2 regions of the Aquabacterium sp. A08 genome follow, and region 2 is predicted to be linked to the other one. Evidence: predicted binding sites of a transcription regulator. Region 2 holds the regulator's gene; the other holds the start of a gene.
The links. The regulator sigma-54, encoded in region 2, starts transcription at its own class of promoters, with help from an activator protein. The targets are predictions, from matches to a motif close to TGGCANGNAANCTGCTTT.
Positions count from the first base shown of each region.

Region 1: the regulator sigma-54 is predicted to act here: its motif matches at 3,963-3,980, upstream of HA630_RS19300 (circularly permuted type 2 ATP-grasp protein).

Region 1 is NZ_JAAQQT010000690.1:32,153-40,885, reverse strand. It holds partial or broken gene HA630_RS23830 (transglutaminase family protein) at 1-1,342, opposite strand, end outside; gene HA630_RS19305 (DNA internalization-related competence protein ComEC/Rec2) at 1,461-3,926, shown strand; gene HA630_RS19300 (circularly permuted type 2 ATP-grasp protein) at 4,027-5,472, shown strand; gene HA630_RS19295 (alpha-E domain-containing protein) at 5,486-6,448, shown strand; gene mltB (lytic murein transglycosylase B) at 6,515-7,597, opposite strand; gene HA630_RS19285 (DUF3488 and transglutaminase-like domain-containing protein) at 7,677-8,733, opposite strand, start outside.
Region 2 is NZ_JAAQQT010000692.1:42,705-51,437, reverse strand. It holds gene argP (HTH-type transcriptional regulator ArgP) at 1-39, shown strand, start outside; gene HA630_RS19825 (metal-dependent hydrolase) at 62-1,159, shown strand; gene HA630_RS19820 (DUF2237 family protein) at 1,156-1,524, shown strand; gene argS (arginine--tRNA ligase) at 1,542-3,215, shown strand; gene HA630_RS19810 (SPOR domain-containing protein) at 3,230-3,865, shown strand; gene HA630_RS19805 (thiol:disulfide interchange protein DsbA/DsbL) at 3,976-4,620, shown strand; gene lptA (lipopolysaccharide transport periplasmic protein LptA) at 4,748-5,386, shown strand; gene lptB (LPS export ABC transporter ATP-binding protein) at 5,383-6,144, shown strand; gene rpoN (RNA polymerase factor sigma-54) at 6,155-7,756, shown strand; gene HA630_RS19785 (class I SAM-dependent RNA methyltransferase) at 7,809-8,733, shown strand, end outside.

The sequences.
Region 1 (8,733 bases), on a different contig from region 2:
AGCCGGGGGTGATGTGCTGGGTGCTCAGCCCGAGCTTGCGCGCCAGGGTCTGGATGAAGCGTTGGGCGTCGGCGTCGGTGTAGTGGGCGGTGTCGCGCTCGTCGGCGAACAGCTCGGGCTTGTGCCACAGGGTCTGCCCGTCGGCGCGCCAGAACAGCGACAGCGCCCAGCGCGGCAGCTGTTCGCCGGGGTACCACTTGCCCTGGCCCAGGTGCACAAAGCCGCCGGCGCCGTATTCGCGGCGCAGCCGGTGCAACAGTTCGGTGGCGTAGCTGCGCTTGGTCGGGCCCAGGGCGTCGGTGTTCCACTCGGCGGCGTCGCGGTCGCGCGTGGCCACGTAGGTCGGCTCGCCGCCCATGGTCAGGCGCACGTCGCCGGCCACCAGGTCGGCGTCCACCCGTTCGCCCAGGGCCTGGATGGCGGCCCACTGCTCGTCGGTGTAGGGCTTGGTCACGCGCGGCGATTCGTACACGCGGCTGACCTGCATGTGGTGCTCGAACGACACCTCGCACTCGTCCAGGGCGCCGTCGATGGGCGCGGCGCTCGACGGCTGCGGCGTGCACGCCAGCGGGATGTGGCCTTCGCCAGCGAGCAGGCCGGAGGTCGGGTCCAGCCCGATCCAGCCGGCGCCGGGCAGGAACACCTCGCACCAGGCGTGCAGGTCGGTGAAGTCGGCCTCGGGGCCGTTGGGGCCGTCGACCGATTTCACGTCCGGCGTGAGCTGGATCAGGTAGCCCGAGACGAAGCGCGCCGCCAGCCCCAGGTGGCGCAGCAGCTGCACCAGCAGCCAGCCGGTGTCGCGGCAGGAACCGCTGCCTTTGCGCAGCGTGTCCTCGGGCGTTTGCACCCCGGGCTCCAGGCGGATGGTGTAGGCGATGTCGCCCTGCAGCTGCTGGTTGATGGCCACCAGGAAGTCGATGGTGCGCTGCGGCTTCGTGTCCACCCGTTGCAGGTAGGCCGCCAATTCCGGCGTCAGCGGCTCTTTCACCAGGTAGGGCGCGAGTTCTGCCGCCAGCGAGGCGCTGTAGCCGAAGGGGAACTGCTCGGCGCTGGGTTCGAGGAAGAAGTCGAACGGGTTGTGCACCGCCATTTCCACCACCAGGTCCACCGTGACCTTGAATTCGCGCATGGGTTCGGGGAACACCAGCCGCGCCTGGTAGTTGGCGAACGGGTCCTGCTGCCAGTTGATGAAGTGGTTGGCCGGCTCGATGCGCTGGGAATACGACAGGACTTTGGTGCGGCTGTGCGGCGCCGGGCGCAGACGCACCACGTGCGGGGCCAGGTTGACGAGGCGGTCGTACCGGTAGTGCGTGATGTGATTCAATGCGACATGGATGGCCATGTGGGTCTTTCAGAGCGGCGAGGGGAGGAAAAACAATGCACGACCGTGGGTACACAGAGGTGGTCGGGTTCATCCTAGCAAGGAATGCGCCAGTTTTGATGTCTGCCGGGGGCTGACGGTGCTGCCGTGGCACCGCGGCCCGGGTGTGCTGGCACCGGCCCTGCTGGGGGCGGTGATCGGGGCCGCCTGGCAGCTGCAATGGGCCGAGTTGCCCGGGTGGGCCACGCACTCGGCCGTGGCCGCGCTGGGGCTGCTGGCCGCCGCCGTGGCCGCGCGCTGGCGCGGCATGGCCCCCGTTGCGGCGGCGGCGCTGGCCTTGTGCGCCGCGCTGGCCCTGGCCTGGGCCGCCACCGGCGCCCGGGCCCTGGGGTACGCCCAGGGGGCGTTGCCCCCGGCCTTGGAGGGGCGCGACCTGGTGGTCGAAGGCGTGGTGGCCGGCTTGCCCCGCCAGGGCGACACCGGGGTGCAGTTCGAATTCGACATCGCATCGGCCCGGCTGGCCGGCGCGCCGGTGGCGGTGCCGGCCTCGGTCCGCCTGTCGTGGTTGGCCGCTGGACCGCCTGCCGGGTCTGTGGCCGGGCGCGACGGCGCCGCCTTGCCGGCGGTGCGGGCCGGTGAGCGCTGGCGCCTCACGGTGCGGCTGTACCGCCCGCACGGCCTGGCCAACCCCCACGGTTTCGACACCGAACTCTGGCTCTGGGAGCGGGGGCTGCGGGCCACCGGCCACGTCCGGCGCGGGCGGGACGCGCCAGCGCCGGCCCTGCTGGAGCACACCTGGCGCTACCCGGTGCAGCAGGCGCGCCAGCGGGTGCGCGACCGCCTGTGGGCGCAGGTCGACGATCCGCGCTCGGCCGGGCTGCTGGTGGCCTTGCTGGCCGGCGACCAGGCCTCCATCGGCCCGGACGACTGGGCCGTCTTCCGCACCACGGGCATTGCCCACCTGGTGTCGGTGTCGGGGGTGCACGTCACCATGTTCGCCTGGCTGGCCGTGTGGACCCTGGGCTTGGCCTGGCGCTGGCTGGGGCGCTGGCGCCCCGGGCTGCTGCTGGCCGCGCCCACGCCCATGGTGGCGGGCGTGGGCGGGGTGGTGCTGGCGGCCCTGTACGCGGCCTTTTCCGGCTGGGGGGTGCCGTCGCAGCGCACGGTGCTGATGCTGGCGGCCGTCACCGCCCTGCGCCTGAGCGGGCGGCGCTGGCCCTGGCCGGTGGTGTGGTTGCTGGCCATGAACGCGTTGGTCTGGATCGACCCCTGGGCCCTGCTGCAACCCGGTTTCTGGCTGAGCTTCGTCGCCGTGGGGGTGCTGTTCGCCACCGCCTGGCCCCAGGCGCCGGCCCCCGGTGGCAGCGCCCTGGCGCGGCAGGGGCGCGAGATGCTGCAGACCCAGGCGGTGGTCACCGTCGCGCTGGCGCCGCTGACGCTGATGCTGTTCGGCCAGTTCTCGCTGATCGGGCTGGTGGCCAACCTGTTTGCCATTCCGTGGGTGACGCTGCTCGTCACCCCGCTGGCCATGCTGGGGGCGGTCTGGCCCCTGTTGTGGACCCCGGGCGCCTGGGCGGTGGATGCCCTGTTGTGGTGTCTGCACGCCCTGGCCCAGGTGCCGGGCGCGACGTTGGAGCGGCCGGCCCTGCCCCTCGGGCTGGCCATGCTGGCGGCGCTGGGCGGTGTGCTGCTGGTGCTGCGCCTGCCCTGGGCCTGGCGCGGTTGGGGGCTGTTGCTGCTGTGGCCGGCGCTGGTGTACGCCCCGCCTCGGCCAGCGCACGGCACCTTCGAGGTGGTGGCGCCCGACGTGGGCCAGGGCACCGCCGTGCTGGTGCGCACCGCACGCCACACCCTGCTCTACGACACCGGGCCGCCCCTGGGCGCGTCCACCAACGCCGCCGAGCGGGTGTTGCTGCCCTTGTTGCGCGCCGGCGGCGACCGGCTCGACGCCGTCATGGTCAGCCACGCCGACAGCGACCACGCCAGTGGCGCGGCCAGCGTGGCCCGGGCCCACCCCAGGGCGGTCTGGTGGGCGTCGTGGCCCTTGGGTGGGCCAGGCGCCGAGCCGCCGCTGGACGCGGTGCGGGCCCGGCCGTGCCTGGCCGGCGAACACTGGGACTGGGACGGCGTGCGCTTCGAGGTGCTGCACCCGCGTCCCGCCGACCATGCCGCGGGCCTGTCCGAAAACGCCCGCTCCTGCGTGCTGCGCATCGGTGGCGATGGCGGTGCGCTGCTGACCGGCGACATCACCCTGGCCGAGGAAACCCGGCTCGCGCTGGAGCGGCCCGAACTGCGCACCCAGCTCCTGCTGGCCGCCCACCACGGCAGCCAGACCTCCACAGGGCCGGTCTGGCTCAACACCCTGCGCCCGGCCGTGGTGGTGGTGCAGGCCGGCCACCGCAACCGCTACGGCCACCCCGCGCCGGTGGTGGTGCGGCGCCTGCAGGCCCGGCCGCTGCGCTGGGTGGCCAGCCCGCGCTGTGGCGCCGCCACTTGGCGCAGCACCGAACCGCAGCGCATCGACTGCCACCGCGACACCGCCCGGCGCTACTGGCACACGCCCCGCGCAGGCGCCCCGGCCGCCAACGGCCCCGACCCGAACTGACGCATACTGACCCGGTGTGCACACCCCAAGATGGCCTGGCCCGCTCCTTGCTTAAAGCCCTTCGGCAAGCAGACACAGGCGCCTACACCAAAGAGCATCCATGAGCAAACACACCTTTGACGAAATGTACGCGGCGCCCGAACAGGTGCGCGACCACTACCGCCAGTACGCCCGCTGGCTCGCCCAGCAGCCCGCCGACGTGATGGCCGACCGGCGCGAAGAGGCCGAGATGATCTTTCGCCGCGTCGGCATCACCTTCGCCGTCTATGGCGACAAGGACGAGGACGGCGCCGGCACCGAACGCCTCATCCCCTTCGACCTGATCCCGCGCATCATCCCCGCGCACGAATGGCGCTCCATGGAAAAGGGGCTGGCCCAGCGCGTCACGGCGCTCAACCGCTTCATCCACGACATTTACCACGACCAGGACATCATCAAAGCCGGCATCGTGCCGCGCGAGCAGATCGAGCGCAACGCCCAGTTCCGCCCCGAGATGGTGGGCGTGGACGTGCCCGGCGGGGTGTACTCGCACATCGCGGGGGTGGACATCGTGCGCGCCCCGGTGCCCGGCGGCAGCGGCGAGGCCGAGTACTACGTGCTGGAAGACAACCTGCGCGTGCCCAGCGGTGTGAGCTACATGCTGGAAGACCGCAAGATGATGATGCGGCTCTTCCCCGAGCTGTTCAGCCAGAACCGGGTGGCCCCGGTGGCGCATTACCCCGACCTGCTGCTGGAAACCCTGCGCGCCGTCAGCCCCGCCCACACCGCCGAGCCGACGGTGGTGGTGCTGACCCCCGGCATGTACAACAGCGCCTACTTCGAGCACGCCTTCCTGGCGCAGCAGATGGGCGTGGAACTGGTCGAGGGCCAGGACCTGTTCGTCAAGGACCACTTCGTTTACATGCGCACCACGCGCGGCCCCAAACGGGTGGACGTGATCTACCGCCGGGTGGACGACGACTTCCTGGACCCGCTGGCCTTCCGGCCCACCTCCACCCTGGGGTGTGCGGGCCTGCTGGACGTGTACCGCCGCGGCAACGTGACGCTGTGCAACGCCATCGGCACCGGCGTGGCGGACGACAAGTCCATCTACCCCTACGTGCCGCAGATGGTCGAGTTCTACCTGGGCGAAAAACCCATCCTGAAGAACGTGCCCACCTTCCTCGGCCGCAAGCCCGACGACCTGAAATACATCCTGGCCAACCTGAAGGAACTGGTGGTCAAGGAGGTGCATGGCGCCGGCGGCTACGGCATGCTGGTCGGGCCGGCGGCCACCGCCGCCGAGATCGAGGCCTTCCGCCAGGCCGTGCTGGCCAACCCGGAGGGCTACATCGCCCAGCCCACGCTGAGCCTGTCGTCCTGCCCCACCTACGTGGAGTCCGGCATCGCGCCGCGCCACATCGACCTGCGCCCCTTTGTGCTGAGTGGCAAGACCGTGCAGATGGTGCCCGGCGGCCTGACCCGCGTCGCCTTGAAGGAAGGCTCGCTCGTCGTCAACTCGTCGCAGGGCGGCGGCACCAAAGACACCTGGATTCTGGAAGCCTGAGGGGACACACACAATGCTGTCAAGAACCGCCGACCATTTGTTCTGGATGTCGCGCTACACCGAGCGCGCCGAAAACACCGCCCGCATTCTGGACGTGAACTACCAGACTTCGCTGTTGCCGCAATCGGCCGGCGTGGCCCAGGTGGGCTGGGAGGGGCTGCTGCGCATCAGCGAGCTGATGCCCGCCTACCAGTACCAGTACGGCGAAATCACGCCGAAAGACGTGCTGCACTTCATGGTGCGCGACGAGAGCAACCCGTCGAGCATCGTCAGCTGCCTGCGTGCCGCCCGCGAAAACGCCCGCGCCGTGCGGGGTGCGCTGACCACCGAACTCTGGGAAACCCAGAACCAGACCTGGCTGGAGCTGCAGCGCCTGCTCAAGGCCAAGGCGTTCGAGAAAGACCCGGGCGAGTTCTTCGAGTGGGTCAAGTTCCGCTCGCACCTCTCGCGCGGGGTGGCCATCGGCACCATGTTGCAGGACGAGGCCTTCCACTTCTACCGCATGGGCACCTTCTTGGAGCGGGCCGACAACACCGCGCGCCTGATCGACGTCAAGTTCCACGCGGTGGAGAGCGACTTTTACGGCGCCGCCAACGAGTCCGACCAGGAGCTGGACTTTTACCACTGGAGCGCCATCCTGCGCAGCGTCAGCGCCTTCGAGGTCTACCGCAAGGTGTACCGCGCGGTGATCACGCCAGAACGGGTGGCCGAGCTGATGATCCTGCGCCCGGACATGCCGCGCAGCTTGCTGGCCTGCATGAACGAGGTGGTGAACAACCTGAGCGCGGTGAGCAACGAGACCTCGGCCGAAACCGAGCGCCACGCCGGCAGGTTGCGCGCCGAGCTGCAGTTCGGTCGCATCGACGAGATCCTGGCCAACGGCTTGCACGCCTTCCTGACGCAGTTCCTCGACCGCGTCAACATGCTGGGCAACCGCATCAGCCAGAACTTTTTGGTGCCGGTTCACGCGCCCTGATCGCGCTTGGTGCGGCGGCGTCCGGTTTGGGGTGTGGATGCACCAGGCTGGTGCCTTTGGGCGCGTTCAGCGCACCACCAAGGCCTGCACCGCCTGGCCCAGTTCGATCACCGCCATCGCGTAGTAGCTGCTCCAGTTGTAGCGGGTGATGGCGTAGAAGTTTTCGGTGCCCAGCACGTAGCTGCGCGGGGCGTCGCCGTTTTCCAGTTCCACCAGGGCCAGCGGGCCGGGGTGGGCCTGCACCGCGGCGTCGAAGCGCGCGCCCTGGCGGTGCAGGGCGTCCGGGCTGAAGGTGGGCAGGATGTCGGGCAGCAGCAGGGCTTCGAGGTCCAGGCTGGCGGCGTCGAAGCCGACCGGGTAGTGCGTTGGCATGCCGGGTTGCCAGCCGTAAGCCTGCAGGTAGCGGGCGACGGAGCCGATCGCGTCGCTGGGGCTGCGCAGCAGGTCGATGCGGCCGTCGCCGTCGAAATCCACCCCGAACCGTTCCCAGTTGCTGGGCATGAATTGCGGCAGGCCCATGGCCCCGGCGTAGCTGCCGCGCCACTCGGTCGGCGCGACGCCGCTGCGGCGGGCCATGTCCAGGAAGGCGGCCAGTTCGCTGCGGAAGTACTCGGTGCGCTGGGCGGCGCGCGGGTGTTCGGCCGGGAAGTCGAACGCGAGGGTGGCCAGCGCGTCCAGCACGCGGAAGTTACCGGTGTGCTGGCCGTACAGGGTTTCCACACCGATGATGCCGACGACCAGCCAGGCCGGCACGCCGTAGGTGGCCTCGGCGCGGGCCAGGGTGTCGGCGTGCTGGCGCCAGAAGCGCTGGCCGGCCTGCAGCCGCACCGGCTCGACGAAACGGCTGCGGTAGGCGGCCCAGTTCTTGGGGGTGCCGCTGGGCGGGGGCGCGATGAGCCGGACCACCTGCGGCTTGCGCTCGGCCTGGGCCAGCCAGCGCCGGGCCCAGCCGTCGTCCCAGCCCTGGCGGCGGTCCAGTTCGTCGGCGTAGGCCAGGGCGGCGGCGTGGCTCTGGTAGCTGAAGGCCGGTGCACTGGACGGGGCGCTGCGCGCGGCGGCTGGGCGGGTGGGGCTGGCGGGTTGGGCCACGGCGCTGCCCGCCGCCAGGCAAGTGGCCAGCAGGGCGGCGTGCCAGCGTGGCGGGTTCAGGACGGTGCTGGCCAGGCGCGGTGCAGTGGCCCGTGGCTTCCAGTGGGTGGCGGTGGACACAGGGGTGGAGGGAGCGGGTTCAGGAGGCCGAGGGGCGGACATGGGGTGAGGCAGGGGTGGACAAGGGCGGCAAGGCGGGCAGTTGGCGCCAGCGGGTGCGCAGCGCGGGCAGGGATGTGGCTGGTGCGGCGTGGGCCGGGTCGTAGCGCCAGGCCTCCAGGTCCAGCAACCAGTCTTGCCAGGCCTGGGCGGTCAGGGCCGAAGCGCCCGGCACGTCCCCACCCAACGCGGCCAAGGCCTGGGCCAGTTGGCGTGGGGTGGCGTGCGGCGGCAGCGCCAGGCCGTGCCGTTGCAGGCGCTGGCGGGCTTGTTGCAGCAGCGCCAGCCAGGGGTCTTGCCGGCGCCGCTCCCACCAGGTCCAGCCTGCGCCGGCCAGGCCCGCCAGCACCAGCGCCGTGGCCAGCAGCTGCACCAGGTCGGTCCAGCTGGGCGATGGGAAGCCCAGCCGGCGCAGCAGGTCCAGCTGGCGGCTTTGGGTGTAGTTCAGCACCCACTGGTTCCAGCGGTTGTTGGTGGCTTCCCAGACCGAACGCAGGTGCGCCAGCAGCGTGGGGTTGGCGCGCAGGAGCGCGCCCATGAACAGGCCGGGGGGCGGACGCAGCCGCTCCACCGTGTCGGTCCGGGCCGGCATGACGTAGGCGGTCGGGTCGATGCGGGTCCAGCCCCGTTCGGCCAGCCAGACCTCGGCCCAGGCGTGGGCGTCGCTCTGGCGCACCGTCCAGACGCCGTCCACCGGGTTCAGCGACCCGCCCTGGTAGCCCGTCACCACCCGGGCCGGGATGTCCAGCGCCCGCATCAGGATGACGAAGCTGGACGCGATGTGCTCGCAAAAGCCCTGCTGGCGGTCAAACCAGAATTCGTCGGCGGTGTGGCGGCCGTACAGGCCCGGCTCCAGCGTGTAGCGGTAGCCGCCGCTGCGCAGCCGCTCCAGCACGGTGTCGACGTAGGTGGCGGCCGGGGTCTCGGGGCCCAGCTGGCGCTGCAGGTCCTGGGCCCATTGCAGGGTGCGCGGGTTGAAGCCGGGCGGCAGGTCCAGGTCGGCCTGCAGCGCCAGTTCGCGCTGGGCCGGGCCGTGG
Region 2 (8,733 bases):
GCACAGGGACAAGCCCCGGCCACTAGCATGGGGGTTTGAACCCACCCGGACGCGACGACGCATGGACTCCCTGACCCAACTGGCCCTGGGTGCGGCCGTGGGCGTGGCGGTGATGGGCCGCCGCACCGCCGCCTGGAAGGCCGCGCTGTGGGGCGGCATCGCCGGCACCCTGCCCGACCTGGACGCCCTGATCGACCACGGCGACGCCGTGCTCAACATGGTGCTGCACCGCGCCGACAGCCACGCCCTGCTCTACCTGGCGCTGGCCGGCTGGCCGCTGGGCTGGCTGGTGGCCCGCCTGCACGGCGAAGCGCAGCAGTGGCGCCGCTGGGGCCTGGCGCTGACGCTGGCGCTCACCACCCACGCGCTGCTGGACGCCCTCACCGTCTACGGCACCCAGCTGCTGCGCCCCTTCACCGACACCGCCTACGGCGTGGGCAGCCTGTTCATCATCGACCCGGCCTACACCCTGCCGCTGCTGCTGGGCCTGGGCTGGGCGCTGCTGCGGCCCGGCCGCGGCCTGCGCGCCAACGCGGCGGGGCTGGCGCTGAGCACCGCCTACGCCGGCTGGAGCGTGCTGGCCCAGGCCGGGGTGGCCGAACACGCCCGCCAGTCGCTGGCGGCCGCGGGGCTGCCCAGCCAGCAGGTGCTGGTCACCCCGGCGCCGTTCAGCACCGCGCTGTGGCGCATTGTGGCGGTGGACGACGCGCAGTACCACGAGGGCTACTACGCCCTGCTCGACCGGGGCCGCCCGGTGGCCTTTCGCAGCCACCCGCGCGGGGCCGAGCTGATCCGCGCGCACGGCCAGCACCCGCAGGTGCAGCGCATCGCCCGCTTCAGCGACGGCTTTTACCGCCTGCACCGCCGCGATGGCCGGCTCTGGGTCACCGACCTGCGCATGGGCCAGGAACCGCACTACGTGTTCGACTTCGACCTGGGCCCGCCCGGCGCACAGCCACCGCCCGCGGCGCAACGCGCCGGCCTGCGCACCGACCTGAGCGCCGGCCTGCCCTGGCTCTGGGCGCGCCTGCAGGGGGAGCCGTTGCCGCCCCTGGGCGAGCACCTGGCCCAGCGCACCCGCCCCCGCCCCACCGGCACGGGACACCCCGCACCGGTGGACGCCACCTTACCGCTCCACCCCACTCCCCGCACGCCATGACCGCCCTCAACGTCCTCGGCACGCCGCTGCGCGCCTGCTCCTACGACCCGCTGACCGGCTACCTGCGCGACGGCTGCTGCCACACCCGCCCCGACGACACCGGCTCCCACGTCGTCTGCGCCCGGGTCACGGCCGAATTTCTGGCGTTTTCCAAGGCGCGCGGCAACGACCTCGTCACCCCCCGGCCGCAGTGGCGCTTCCCCGGCCTGAAGCCGGGCGACCGCTGGTGCCTGTGCGCGCTGCGCTGGCAGGAAGCGCTGGACGCCGGCTGCGCCCCGCCGGTGGTGCTGGAAAGCTGCCACGCGCGCGCCCTGGAGCACGTGGCGCTGGACGACCTGAAAGCCCACGCCTGGGTGAAGGCCTGAGCCTAAAATCCCACCCCATGCTCTCCGTCAAACACGAACTGCTCGCCGCCCTGGCCGCCGAGCTGGAAACCCTCTCGCCCGGCGCCGGCAGCAAGGCCGCGTTCGAAAACCCCAAGCAGGCCAGCCACGGCGACTTCGCCTGCACCGCCGCCATGCAGCTGGCCAAGCCGCTCAAGGCCAACCCGCGCCAGTTGGCCCAGCAGCTGGTGGACGCCCTGCAGGCCACCCCCGCCTTCCAGCGCTGGGTGGACGCGCTCGACATCGCCGGCCCTGGCTTCTTGAACATCAAACTCAAGCCCGCCGCCAAACAGCAAGTGGTGCGCGAGGTGCTGGCCGCGGGTGCCGCCTTTGGCCAGCAACCCAGCAACGGCCAACGCGTGCTGGTCGAGTTCGTGTCCGCCAACCCCACCGGCCCGCTGCACGTGGGCCACGGCCGCCAGGCCGCGCTGGGCGACGCCCTCTGCAACCTGTTCGAGACGCAGGGCTGGAACGTCCACCGCGAGTTCTATTACAACGACGCGGGTGTGCAGATCGAAACCCTGGCCAACTCCACCCAGCTGCGCGCCCAAGGCTTCAAGCCCGGCGACGCCGAATGGCCCGAGGCCGCCTACAACGGCGAGTACATCCAGGACATCGCCAACGACTTCCTCGCCAAAAAGACGGTGAAAGCCGACGACCGGGAATTCACCGCCAGCGGCGACGTGAACGACCTCGACGGCATCCGCCAGTTCGCCGTGGCCTACCTGCGCCACGAGCAAGACCTGGACCTGCAGGCCTTTCAGGTGAAGTTCGACCAGTACTACCTGGAGTCCAGCCTGTACACCAGCGGCCGCGTGGCGCAGGCGGTACAAAAGCTGATCGACGCCGGCAAGACCTACGAGCAGGACGGCGCGCTGTGGCTCAAGTCCACCGACTACGGCGACGACAAAGACCGCGTCATGCGCAAGAGCGACGGCGGCTACACCTACTTCGTGCCCGACGTGGCCTACCACATCACCAAGTGGGAACGCGGCTTCAGCAAGGTCATCAACATCCAGGGCACCGACCACCACGGCACCATTGCCCGCGTGCGCGCCGGCCTACAGGCCGCCGGCGTGGGCATTCCACAGGGCTACCCCGACTACGTGTTGCACACCATGGTGCGCGTGGTGCGCGGCGACGAGGAAGTGAAGATTTCCAAACGCGCGGGCAGCTACGTCACCCTGCGCGACCTGATCGAGTGGACCAGCGCCGACGCGGTGCGCTTCTTCCTGCTCAGCCGCAAGCCCGACACCGAATACACCTTCGACGTGGACCTGGCCATCCAGCAGAACAACGACAACCCGGTGTTCTACGTGCAGTACGCCCACGCGCGCATTTGCTCGGTGCTGGCCAGCTGGGGCGGCGACGTCGCCAGCCTGCAAGACGCCGACCTGTCGGCCCTGGAAGGCCCGCAGGCCCAGGCCCTGATGCTGCAACTGGCCAAGTACCCCGAGATGCTGAGCGCCGCCGCGGCCGACTTCGCCCCGCACGACGTGACCTTCTACCTGCGCGAACTGGCCGCCGCGTACCACAGCTACTACGACGCCGAACGCATCCTGGTGGAGGACGAGGCCGTCAAGCGCGCGCGCCTGGCCCTGGTCGCGGCCACCGCCCGGGTGCTGCACAATGGCCTGGCCGTGCTCGGCGTGAGCGCGCCACAGAAGATGTGAACCGAAAGCCCCCCATGACGCAAACCCCCCGCCCCCCCCGTGCCCTGCGCGGCGGCACCCTGCTGGGCTTCATCATCGGCCTGCTGGTGGGCCTGGGCGCCGCCCTGGCCGTGGCGGTGTACGTGACCAAGGTGCCGGTGCCGCTGGTGGACCGCGGCGTGCAGCGCAAACCCGGGCAGGACGCGATCGAGGCCGAGCGCAACAAGGACTGGAACCCCAACGCCGCGCTGTCGACCAAACCGGCCCCGCCCGCCGCCGTGACTCCCGCCGACGCCCAGGCTGCTGCCACGCCACCGGCGGCCGCCCCCGCGCCGGCGCCGTCCACACCCGCCGACCCGCTGGGCGCCCTGATCCAGGACCGCGCCGGCAGCCCCGGCCCGGTGGCGTCGGTCGAGGCGCCGCCGGCGGTGGACCCCTTCCATTACTTCGTGCAGGTGGGCGCCTTCCGCGGCCCCGACGAGGCCGAAGCCCAGCGCGCCCGCCTGGCCATGCTGGGCTTTGCCGCCCAGGTCAGCGAGCGCGAACAGGCCGGCCGCCCGGTGTTCCGCGTGCGCCTGGGCCCCTACCCCGCCAAGGCCGACGCCGAGGCCCAGCAGGAACGCCTCAAGGCCCAAGGCGTGGAGACCGCGCTGGTGCGCGTCCAGCGCTGAACCGGCTTGTGACCAGCTGTATCGCCCCGGAACTTTCCCGCGGCGACGGCGCCCCAACCCCAGAGCCGGGCCGAGACGGCCCCGCGACCGATCCACGGAGTGAAGCCACCATGCAAAGACGAGACTTTTCCCGCGCCGTGCTGGGCGCCACCGCCGCCGGCACCTTGGGCGCCTGGCTGCCCACCGCCGCCTGGGCCCAGGGCAGCGGCTTGCGCGAAGGCAGCGACTACCGCCGCCTGGCCCGCCCTGCCCCGGTGGACGCCCCGGCCGGCAAGGTCGAGGTGATCGAGTTCTTCGCTTACACCTGCGTCCACTGCTACAACTTCGAGCCCGCCTTCAAGGACTGGATGAAAACCGTGCCCGGCCACGTGGTGGCGCGGCGCTCTCCGGTGGGCTTCAACGCCTCCTTCGAGCCCCTGCAGCGGCTCTACTTCACCCTGGAGGCGCTGGGCCAGCTCGACGCCCTGCACGACCGCGTGTTCAAGGCCATCCACCAGGACCGGGTGCGGCTGAACAACGCCGACGCCATCATTGCCTGGGCCGCGGCGCAGGGGCTGAACCAGGCCCAGTTCACCCAGACCTTCAACTCCTTCGGGGTGGCGGGCAAGGTCAAGCGCGCGAACCAGCTGCAGGACGCCTACGAGGTCGAGGCCACGCCGTCGCTGGGCATCGCCGGGCGCTACTACGTGCCGGGCCAGGCCGCGCGCACCCTGACCGTGGCCAACGCGCTGATCCAGGAAGCGCGCAAGGGCTGAAGCGCGCCGGCCGCGCCACCGTGCGGCCGGCCCACCACCGCGACCCGCCGCGTGGCCCGGGCTTGTGCCCGCGGGCGCTGTGGCTACAATCGGCACACACCCTGCAAATGCAATTTTCGTGCCGATCATGACCACCACCCCACCACGCCACGCCCGGGCCCTGCGCGCCGCGCTGCTCGCCGCGGCCCTGGCGGGCGGGTTGTCCGCCCCGGCCCTGGCCGAGCGCGCCGACCGCCTCCAAGCCATGAACATCGAGGCCGACGCGCTGCGCTACGACGACGCACGCCAGACCAGCGTATTCACCGGCAACGTGGTCATCACCAAGGGCAGCATCGTCATCCGCGGCCAGCAGGTGGACGTGCTCCAGGACGCCCAGAACAACCAGTTCAGCACCGTGCTGGGACGCGAGGGCCAGCGCGCCTTCTTCCGCCAGAAGCGCGAGGGGCTGGAGGAGTTCATCGAGGGCGAAGCGCTGCGCATCGACTACGACAGCCAGGCCGACACGGTGAAGTTCATCGGCCAGGCGGTGCTGCGCCGCTACCGCGGCGCCACCCTGAGCGACCAGACCAGCGGCGGCACCATCGTCTACGACAACCGCACCGAGGTGTTCACGGTGGACGCCGGCGGCGCCAGCCGCTCGCCCGACAACCCCGGTGGCCGGGTGCGCGCCATGCTGACGCCCAACCCCGCCGCCGGCAACGCCGACGCGGCCGGCACACCGCCCCCCCGACTGCAACCCAGCCCGCGCCTGGAGTCCCGCCCGTGACCGGGGCCGCCGCCCCCGCCAGCCAGCTGCAGGTGCGCGGGCTGCAGAAAAGCTATGGCCGCCGTCCGGTGGTCAAAGACGTCTCGCTCACCGTGCACAGCGGCGAGGTGGTCGGCCTGCTCGGCCCCAACGGCGCCGGCAAAACCACCTCGTTCTACATGATCGTCGGCCTGGTGCGCGTCGACGCGGGCGACATTTCCCTCGACGGCCAGTCCATCCAGGGCCTGCCCATCCACCGCCGCGCGCGCATGGGCCTGGGCTACCTGCCGCAGGAGGCCTCCATCTTCCGCAAGCTGACGGTGGAGCAGAACGTGCGCGCCGTGCTGGAGCTGCAGACCGACGCCGCTGGCCGCCCGTTGCCCAAGGCCGAGATCGAGCAGCGCCTGACCGGCCTGCTGGAAGACCTGCACGTGCAGCACCTGCGCCACTCGCCGGCGCCGGCCCTGTCGGGCGGCGAACGGCGCCGGGTGGAAATCGCCCGGGCGCTGGCCACCAACCCGCGCTTCGTGCTGCTGGACGAACCCTTCGCCGGCATCGACCCGATCGCCGTCATCGAGATCCAGCGCATCATCGGCTTCCTAAAGTCGCGCGGCATCGGCGTGCTCATCACCGACCACAACGTGCGCGAAACGCTGGGCATCTGCGACCACGCCTTCATCATCAGCGACGGGCGGGTGCTGGCCCAGGGCACCCCGGCCGAGATCGTGGAGAACGCCGACGTGCGCCGGGTTTACCTCGGCGAGCACTTCCGCATGTGAGGCCGGGCGCATGAAGCAAGGCCTGTCCCTCCGCGTTTCGCAGCACCTGGCGCTGACGCCACAGCTGCAACAGTCGATCCGGCTGCTGCAGCTGAGCACGCTCGAAATGGCGCAGGAGGTCGAGCAGATGCTCGACGAGAACCCGTTCCTGGAGCGCGAACAGGAAGCCGCCGAGCGCGAGGACTTTGGCCTGGACCAGGCCGACGCGCCGGTGAGCCTGGGCGACCAGGTGAGCGAGTGGGCCACCGAGCCTGCCGCCCCCGCCCCGCGCGAACGCAGCGCCGACGCCCCCGGCGACGGCAACGACACCAGCCCAGCCGCGGAAGGCGGCGGCGAGGACAGCGCCCCGGTCGAACATAGCTGGGACGGCGACGGCACCGTGGAGCTGCGCGCCGACGACAGCGAATGGGGCGGCGACGCCCCGCCGCGCAACGGCGCGGCCGACGACGACACCGCCAGCGCCGCCGACCTGGCCAGCGAACACGTCAGCCTGGCCGCCCACCTGCACCAGCAGGCCCTGGCGCTGCGCCTGAACGACGACGAGCGCGCCGCGCTGTACTTCCTGATCGAGTCGCTCAACGACGACGGCTACCTGGCCGACCCCCTGCCCGAACTGGCCGAGGCCATCCTGGCGCAGGAAGAACAGGCCCGCGGCCGCGCCCTGTACGGCGACGAACGGCTGGCCCGCGCCGAAGAACTGCAACAGCTGCTGCACACCGTGCTGCACTGGCTGCAGCACATGGAGCCGGCCGGCGTGGGCGCGCGCCACCTGGCCGAATGCCTGACGCTGCAAATCCTGGAGCTGCGCAACAGCCCCGAGGCCCGCGCCGCCCTGGCCCTCTGCGAACAGCCGCTGGAGCTGATGGCCAAGCGCGACGTCAAGCGCCTGGCCACCCTGTGCGGCTGCACGGACGAGGTGGTCAAGGCCGCGCTCGCGCTGATCGCCCGGCTCGAACCCAAACCCGGCCGGCGTTTTGCCAACGTGGAGCGCAACGTGGTGGTGCCCGACGTCATCGTCACGCCCCAAGGCCGCGGCTTCAAGGTGCAGCTCAACCCCGAGGTGATGCCGCGCCTGCGCGTGCAGGACGTCTACGCCAACGCCATGCGCGGCCACAAGGGCGACAGCGCCCAGGGCATGCAGCAGCGGCTGCAGGAGGCGCGCTGGTTCATCAAGAACATCCAGCAGCGCTTCGACACCATCCTGCGCGTGGCCAGCGCCATCGTCGAACGCCAGCGCAGCTTCTTTTTGCACGGCGAACTGGCCATGCGCCCGCTGGTGCTGCGCGAGATCGCCGACGAACTCGGGCTGCACGAATCCACCATCAGCCGCGTGACCACCGCCAAGTACATGGCCACGCCCTTCGGCACCTTCGAGCTGAAGTACTTCTTCGGCTCGGCGCTGGGCACCGAAACCGGCGGCAACGCGTCGAGCACCGCGGTGCGCGCGCTGATCAAGCAGTTCGTGGCCGGCGAGGACGCCAAAAAGCCGCTGAGCGACAACCAGATTTCCGACATGCTCAAGGAACAAGGCATCGAGTGCGCGCGCCGCACCGTGGCCAAGTACCGCGAGTCGCTGCGCATCGCGCCGGCCAACCTGCGCAAGGCCCTGTGACCCCCGGGCGCGCCGCCCCGCCGACGCGCCCCCACCGACCCGAAAGTTCGCCATGAACGCCCTCACCCTGTTCCTGCCCTGCGCCGCCGGCGTGGAAACCTACCTGGCCGACGAGGTGCAACGCATCACCGGCGTGCCCGCGGGCGAGTTGCGCGTCGGCCGCGCCGGCGTGGAACTCGCCGGCAGCTGGCGCCAGGCGCAGCAGCTCAACCTGCACAGCCGCCTGGCCCAGCGCGTGCTGGTGCGCCTGGCGCGCCAGCCCTACCGCAGCGAACAAGACGTGTACGGCGCCGCCGCCGGCGTGGCCTGGGAAATCTGGTTCACCCCGCAGCGCACCCTCAAGGTCGAGATCACCGCCCAGCACAGCCCGCTGAAAAGCCTGAACTTCGCCGCGCTGCGCGTCAAAGACGCGATTTGCGACCGACTGCGCGACAAACGCGGCGAGCGCCCCAGCGTGGACACCGCCCGGCCCGACGTGCGCGTGTTCGCCCACCTGACGCACGAGGACGTGTCGGTGTACATCGACACCTCGGGCGAACCGCTGTTCAAGCGCGGCTGGCGCGAGGACAAGGGCGACGCGCCGCTGAAGGAAACCCTGGCCGCCGCCATGATCGCCGCCACCGGCTGGACCGGCTGGGACGAACAAGGCCGCCCGGTGCCGCTGTACGACCCCTGCTGCGGCAGCGGCACGGTGCTGATCGAGGCCGCGCAGGTGGCGCTCAACCTGGCGCCCGGCCGGCTGCGCCGCTTCGCCTTCGAGAAACTGCTGCCGCACCAGCCCCACGTCTGGCAGGCGCTCAAACAGGAAGCGCAAGCCGCCGAGCGGCCGCTGCCGCCCGGCACCGCGCCCTTCATCTTCGGCAGCGACGTCGCCTTCCGCATGGTGGACTTCGCGCGCCGCAACGCCGAGCGCGCCGGCGTCATGGCCGCGCTGGAACTGCGCGGCGGCGACGCCCTGCAGCGCCTGCCGCCCAGCC